DNA from 3 places in the Thauera sp. WB-2 genome. Region 3 is predicted to be linked to each of the others. Evidence: predicted binding sites of a transcription regulator. Region 3 holds the regulator's gene; each other region holds the start of a gene.

What was found. Region 3 encodes FNR, which switches genes on or off when oxygen is low (the NO sensors DNR and NnrR bind a similar motif). Its sites were predicted from a motif close to TTGANCTAGNTCAA; they were not measured.
Region 1: a site for FNR is predicted at 1,280-1,293, ahead of LQF09_RS09230 (nitrite reductase). Genes of this name have one in related genera too.
Region 2: a site for FNR is predicted at 940-953, ahead of LQF09_RS17700 (tetrathionate reductase family octaheme c-type cytochrome). Genes of this name have one in related genera too.

The regions. Positions count from the first base shown of each region.
Region 1 is NZ_CP088935.1:2,022,873-2,025,139, forward strand. It holds gene LQF09_RS09230 (nitrite reductase) at 1-1,215, opposite strand, end outside; gene LQF09_RS09235 (phasin family protein) at 1,424-1,864, opposite strand; gene LQF09_RS09240 (response regulator) at 2,007-2,267, opposite strand, start outside.
Region 2 is NZ_CP088935.1:3,876,553-3,878,819, reverse strand. It holds gene LQF09_RS17705 (adenosine deaminase) at 1-848, shown strand, start outside; gene LQF09_RS17700 (tetrathionate reductase family octaheme c-type cytochrome) at 965-2,267, shown strand, end outside.
Region 3 is NZ_CP088935.1:3,071,079-3,073,345, reverse strand. It holds gene LQF09_RS14030 (Crp/Fnr family transcriptional regulator) at 1-344, opposite strand, end outside; gene LQF09_RS14025 (SirB2 family protein) at 443-823, shown strand; gene fnr (fumarate/nitrate reduction transcriptional regulator Fnr) at 857-1,597, opposite strand; gene hemN (oxygen-independent coproporphyrinogen III oxidase) at 1,747-2,267, shown strand, end outside.

The sequences.
Region 1 (2,267 bases), 1.0 Mb from region 3:
ACCGCGGCCCGGGTGCGGCACCTTGCCCACGTCCACCAGTTTCTCGAGCTTGCCTTCCTTGGTGTCGATGACGGCGATCTTGTCCGAGGCGTTGGCCGCGTCCATGAAGTAGCGATGCGAGGACTCGAAGCCGCCGTCATGGAGGAAGGGCGCGGCCTCGATCATCTTGATGCTCAGGTTCTCGAGGTCGCGATAGTCCACCGAGTACACCATGCCGGTTTCCTTCACATTGACGAAGAACTCCGGGTTGAAGTGCGAGGAGATGATGGCGGCCACGCGCGGTTCGGGGTGGTAGTCCTGGGTGCCGACCACCATGCCGCGGGTCGACACGATCTTGCGCGGTTGCAGGGTGTCGCCGTCCATGATCACGAACTGGGGCGGCCAGTAGGTCCCGGCGATGGCGTACTTGTCCTCCCAGCCCTTGGCCTTGGAGCTCTCGACCGAGCGTGCCTCGAGGCCGACCTTGATCTCGGCGACAGTCTCGGGCTTCTCCATCCACAGGTCGATCAGGTTGATCTTGGCGTCGCGGCCGATCACGAACAGGTAGCGGCCCGACGCCGACATGCGCGAGATATGCACCGCGTATCCGGTCTCGATGATGCTCACGATCTGCTTGCTGTCGCCGTCGATGAGGGCGATCTTGCCGTCATCGCGCAGCGTCACCGAGAACAGGTTCTCGAGCTTGAGGTCGTTCATTTTCTTCGTGGGGCGCTTCTCCACCGGGATCACGACCTTCCACGAGGCTTCCATTTCCTTGAGGCCGAACTCGGGCGGGGCGGGCGGCGTCTGCTGGATGTAGCGTGCCATCAGGTCGACTTCGTCGTCGGTGAGCACGCCCGAAGTGCCCCAGTTGGGCATGCCGCCCGGCGAGCCGTACTTGATGAAGACCTTGAGGTAGTCGAGTCCCTTCTCGAGGGTAAGGTCAGGCGTCAGCGCCTTGCCGGTGGCACCCTTGCGCAGCACGCCGTGGCAGCCGGCGCAGCGTTCGAAGAAGATGCGGCTGGCTTTGTCGAACTCAGGCTCCGACATGCGCGGTGCGAGCGGGTTGATGTCATGGTGCATCGGCACCTCGGCCAAGGGCGAGGCTGCAGCCTGATATTCCTTCATTGCTGCGTCACTATGGCCGGCCGGAGCCTCGGCGAAGGCCGCCTGGCAGGCCAGAGCCAGGGCCGAGATTGCAATGGCGCGAAGATGCTTGGAACTTCCTACGATCATGATGTGCTCACCCCTGTGAAAGTTGCTTCGGTGGCGCACTCTTGCAGGCTGAAAGTTCCCTGCTTTGATCGACATCAATATTTTCGGACCCCTAGTGCTGGCGCGGTTTCTATCGATTTGCGTGCTTGATGATCATCAAGCACGCAAATCGCGGCGACAAAAAAGCCCCGGCAGGCCGGGGCTTGAAGCGGGGCGCTGGTACGCCTGGTCAGGCTGCCTTGCGGGTGCGTGACGCGGTGCTTGTGGCGGGCACGATGACCTCCAGCGGGTTGACCTTGCTCAGCTTGCCGGCCTCCTCGAACATCGACTGCATGGTTCGTTGCAGGTCTGCAAACTGGCGGGAACCCACTTCGACGACCTCGCTTTGCGTCTGCACGCAAAGCTTACTCACGTCACGCAAATAGCTGGTGAGGTGCTCGAAGCCCTTGCTCTGGGTGGCGCCCTGTGTCGCGAGTGCGCTGCGCAGGTCGCCCGATTCGAGCTGTGCGCCACTGTTCGAAGCCAGCTCGCACAAGGTGCGTGCGGTGTCGAGGTTGAGTGCGAGCAGTTTCTCCGCGGCGGAGAGGGTGATCTGTGCGTAGGCCTCGAGGTGTTCGATGCTGGCTTGGGCGTTTGCCGAGAATTTCTCGACGTTGGGTTGGTGGATCATGAAGGCCTCCGGACGGTCGTTGCAGGAAAGTGCTTGTTCTGGCAATGCTATATGAATGCGCGTTGCGCACCCATACCCGCTTCGCGCTGTTCTGCATACCGTGAACCCGGTAGCCATCGGCCAGGGACGGACGCCGGCAAGGTCAGGGCAGGCGAGAGAGCTCGCCTGCGGTGCTTGGGCTGATGCCGTTGGTGATCGCGTAACGTGTGAGTTCGGCGACATTGTGCAGGTCGAGCTTGCGCATGATGTTGCGCCTGTGCACCTCGACGGTGGACGGGGCGACATGCAGGCGTTCGGCAATGCGCGGTGAGGTGTAGCCCTCGGCAATGAGCTGGAGCACCTGGCGTTCGCGCGCGGTGAGGCGGGGCAGCGCGGTCTCGAGGCTGTCGCGGTCTCGCAGGGC
Region 2 (2,267 bases), 810 kb from region 3:
TTACCGACCTGCAGAGCTTTCTCGATCTCTACTACGCCGGCGCGGCCGCGCTGATCCATGAGCGCGACTTCTTCGAACTCGCATTGGCCTACTTCGAGCGCGCCCATGCCGACGGCGTGGTGCATGCCGAACTGTTCTTCGACCCGCAGACCCATACCGCACGCGGTGTCGCCTTTGCCACCGTCGTGGATGGCCTGGAGCGTGCCTGCGCCGAGGCCCAGGTGCGCTGGGGGATCAGTTCGCGGCTCATCCTCTGCTTCCTGCGTCATCTGAGCGAGGACGAGGGCTTCGCAACCCTCGAGCAGGCCTTGCCGCAGCTCGCCCGCATCCACGGCGTCGGCCTCGATTCGTCAGAGCGCGGACACCCTCCGGCCAAGTTCGCGCGCCTGTTCGCACGCTGCCGTGAGTTGGGCCTGCACATTGTGGCGCACGCGGGTGAGGAGGGACCGCCGGCCTACATCGCGGACGCGCTCGACGTGCTGAAGGTCGAGCGCATCGACCATGGCGTGCGTTGCGCCGAAGACCCCGCGCTGGTCGAACGCCTGGCGCGCGAGCAGGTTGCGCTGACGGTATGCCCGCTGTCGAACGTCAAGCTGTGCGTGTTTCCCGATCTCGCGCAGCACAACCTGAAGCGGCTTCTTGAGGCCGGCTTGAAGGTGACGATCAACTCCGACGACCCGGCCTATTTCGGCGGCTACATCGCGCGCAACTTCATCGACACCGCGCGTGCGCTGGGCCTGAGCCGCACGCAGCTCAAGCGCATCGCCCGCAACAGCCTGGAAGCGAGCTTCGTGCCGGAGTCCTTGCGTACGCCCTGGCTGCTGCGGCTGGACGCAATGCCGGCTTGAAAGCGTATCGGCTCTTCAGTTCCTGGGGTTTTTGCTTTGTTAGATAATTATCAAAAACTGAAATAGGGGTGCGCGTTAGACTGATGGCTCGATGACCCGGATCACGGAGTGCTGACATGAGCGTCCGACCCAACCGAGCTGCCAGCCTGCTGGCGGGCTTCTGCTTGCTGCTGCTTGCCACGCTGGCCATCGCGTCCACCGGCACCGCCGATCACAGCAAGTTCAAGGAGTTGCAGGGGCCCTTCAAGTCGGGTGAGGAGGTCACCGCGGCCTGTCTCGCCTGTCACACCGAAGCCGCAAAGCAGGTCATGGCCACACGCCACTGGACCTGGGAGTACGTCAATCCCGACACCGGCCAGAAGCTGGGCAAGAAGACCATGCTCAACGGTTTCTGCATCGGCGACCGTTCGAACGAGGCCTTCTGCCAGTCCTGTCATATCGGCTATGGCTGGAAGGACGAGACCTTTGACTTCACGGCCGAGAACAAGGTCGATTGCCTGGCTTGTCACAACACCGGCGCCTACCGCAAGCTGGCCGGCTTCGCGGGTCATCCACCGTACGAGCGCATCGAGTTCCCGCCCAAGTCCGGCAAGTTCGTCGAGGCCACCGATCTTGCCAGCGTGGCACAGAGCATCGGTGCCACCTCGCGGCGCACCTGCGGCGCCTGCCATTACTTCGGCGGTGGTGGCGACGGCGTCAAGCATGGCGACCTTGACTCCTCGCTCAACAAGCCCGACAAGGCGCTCGACGTGCACATGGCGGCGGACGGGCTCAACTTCACCTGTGCGAGCTGTCACAAGACGGACAAGCATGCCGTCGCCGGCAGCCGCATCAGCATGACCGGCGCCGACCCGCACGGCGCGATCATGCGAGGCGAGAAGACCGACCGCAATCCCGCGACCTGCCAGGCCTGCCATGGCGACCGACCGCACAAGGGTGACTTCCAGCACTCGGAGCGCCTCAACGACCACACCCGCACGCTGGCCTGCCAGACCTGCCACATCCCCGAGTTCGCTCGCGGCGGCGTGCCCACCAAGATGGGCTGGGACTGGTCCACTGCCGGCAAGCTGACACCTGAGGGCAAGCCCTTCCAGCTCAAGGACGACAGTGGACACGTCATCTACGACAGCAAGAAGGGCGATTTCGTGCTCGGCGAGAACGTGCAGCCCGACTACCTGTGGTTCAACGGCCAGGTGAGCTACACCCAGCCTGATACCCGCATCGACCCTGCTACCCGGGTGGCGATCAACACCTTCCATGGCACCCCCGGGGCGTCCGATGCACGCATCTGGCCGGTCAAGACCTTCCACGGCAAGCAACCTTATGACACCGAGCACCTGACCCTGCTCGTGCCGCACACCGCGACGCCGGACGACACCGCCTTCTGGTACAACTTCGACTGGCCCAAGGCGCTTCAGG
Region 3 (2,267 bases):
GCATGGCCGACATGGATCAGCACCGTGTCGCACAAGGCCTCCGCAAAGACCGGGTAGGGGTGGTTCATGAACATCACCGCCTCGCCGAAGCTCTGCATCGCACCCACGATCTCGACCACCTTCTCGGTGCCCTGTGGCGACGAGAAGGCCAGCTTGATCTGGCCCGATACGACGAAATAGAAGCCGTGGGGCTGGTCGCCGCGCTGGAACAGCACTTCGCCCCTGCCGACATGCCGATCGCGGGTGTAGCGCGACACACGCTGGATATCCGACTCCGACAACTCACTGAACAGCGGGATGCGATGCAGCAGGGCAGGGATGTCGACATGGGGGTGCTGGGACATTGCTTTGGCTCCGGAACGATTCGTAATCTTACCCGAGACGGGCGACAATACCTGTCGCCCCGAGACCGGCAGCTTGCCAGCCCTTGCAAGGAGAAAGGATGTACTACGCGATCAAACACCTTCACGTCGTCTGCGTCGTGCTCAGCGCAGCGGGTTTCCTGCTGCGCGGCATGTGGATGCTGACGGGCAATCCGATGCTCTCGCACCGGCTCACCCGTGTGTTGCCGCACATCATCGACAGCCTGCTGCTGCTGTCAGCGATCACGCTGGCGGTCATGATCGCGCAGTACCCGTTTGCCGCCGACTGGGTGACCGCCAAGGTCGGTGGCCTGGTTGCATACGTGCTGCTTGGCACGCTTGCACTCAAGCGCGGCCCGACCAAGCCGGTGCGTGCGGGCGCCTTTGCGGCCGCCCTGTTCGTGTACGTATGGATCGTGTCGGTCGCCTTCACCAAGAATCCCGCAGGCTTCCTTGCCTGAACAATGGCGGCCGTCGAGGCGGAGCGGCCAGCGTCAGCGCGCGCCGTGCTGGTGCTGGATCAGGCGCTTGAGCCCGGTGGGATCGAGCAACTGCACGTGCTTCTGTTGTACCGAGATCAGCCCTTCGTCCTGGAAGCGGGAGAAAGCGCGAGACACCGTCTCGAGCTTGAGCCCCAGGTAGGAACCGATCTCCTCGCGCGTCATGCGCAGGTGGAATTCCTGCGCCGAGAAGCCGCGCGCATTGAAGCGCTGCGACATGTTGAGAAGGAACGCCGCCAGCCGTTCCTCGGCGCGCATCGAACCGAGGAGCATCATCACGCCGTGGTCGCGCACGATCTCGCGGCTCATCACCTTGTGGAACTGCAGTTGCAGGCCTTCCACTTCGTGTGACATCTGCTCGAGCTTGTCATAGGCGATCACGCAGACCTCGCTGTCCTCGAGGGCGATCGCATTGCAGGTATGCGACTCTGCACTGATGCCGTCGAGGCCGAGAATCTCTCCGGTCATCTGGAAGCCGGTCACCTGATCGCGGCCGTCTTCGAGCAGCACGTCGGTCTTGAACGAACCGGCGCGGATGGCGTAGATCGCCTCGAACGGATCGCCCGCACGATACAGGCTTTGCTGGCGCTTGACCTTGCGCCGCGCGCCAACGAGTTCGTCCAGGCGGTTCAACTCGCTGTCGGACATCCCGAAGGGCAGGCACAACTCGACCAGGTTGCACTGCGAACAGGCAGACTTGAGCCCGTTCACGGTAATTGGCACGCTCGCCCTCATCTGCACGATAATCCTGCTTCCCCGACAAAAGACGCCAGACCTGGCTCAGGAGTGGTTCGATCGGGCAACACATCACGCCCGTTGACCCACGTCAACCAAAAAAACGCGGCGATCTGCCATTGTTTGGCACACACTGCCGCAGCAAGATCATGACAAGCCAGAACCAACTCATCTTCGATCCGCAACTCATCCGCCGATTCGACATCAACGGACCGCGCTACACGTCCTATCCGACAGCGGACCGCTTCGTCGAGGCCTTCAACGCCGATGCGCTCAAGGCCTGGCTCGCAAAAAGGGCGGTCGGCGGCGTCAGCAAACCGCTCTCATTATACTTCCACATCCCCTTCTGTAACACGATCTGCTATTACTGCGCCTGCAACAAGATCATCACCAAGGATCATGGGCGCTCGGCCAAGTATCTGAAATACCTGGCCAAGGAGGTCGCGATGCAGGCGGAATGCCTGGAGGGCAGCCGCCAGGTCACGCAGCTCCACCTCGGTGGGGGAACGCCGACCTTCCTGTCGCATGACGAGATGCGCGAGCTCATGGCCGCGGTGCGCGAACACTTCACGCTCGTTCCCAATGGCGAATACTCGATCGAGGTCGACCCGCGCAAGGTCGACTTCGACACCGTGAAACTGCTCGCCGAGCTTGGGTTCAACCGCATGAG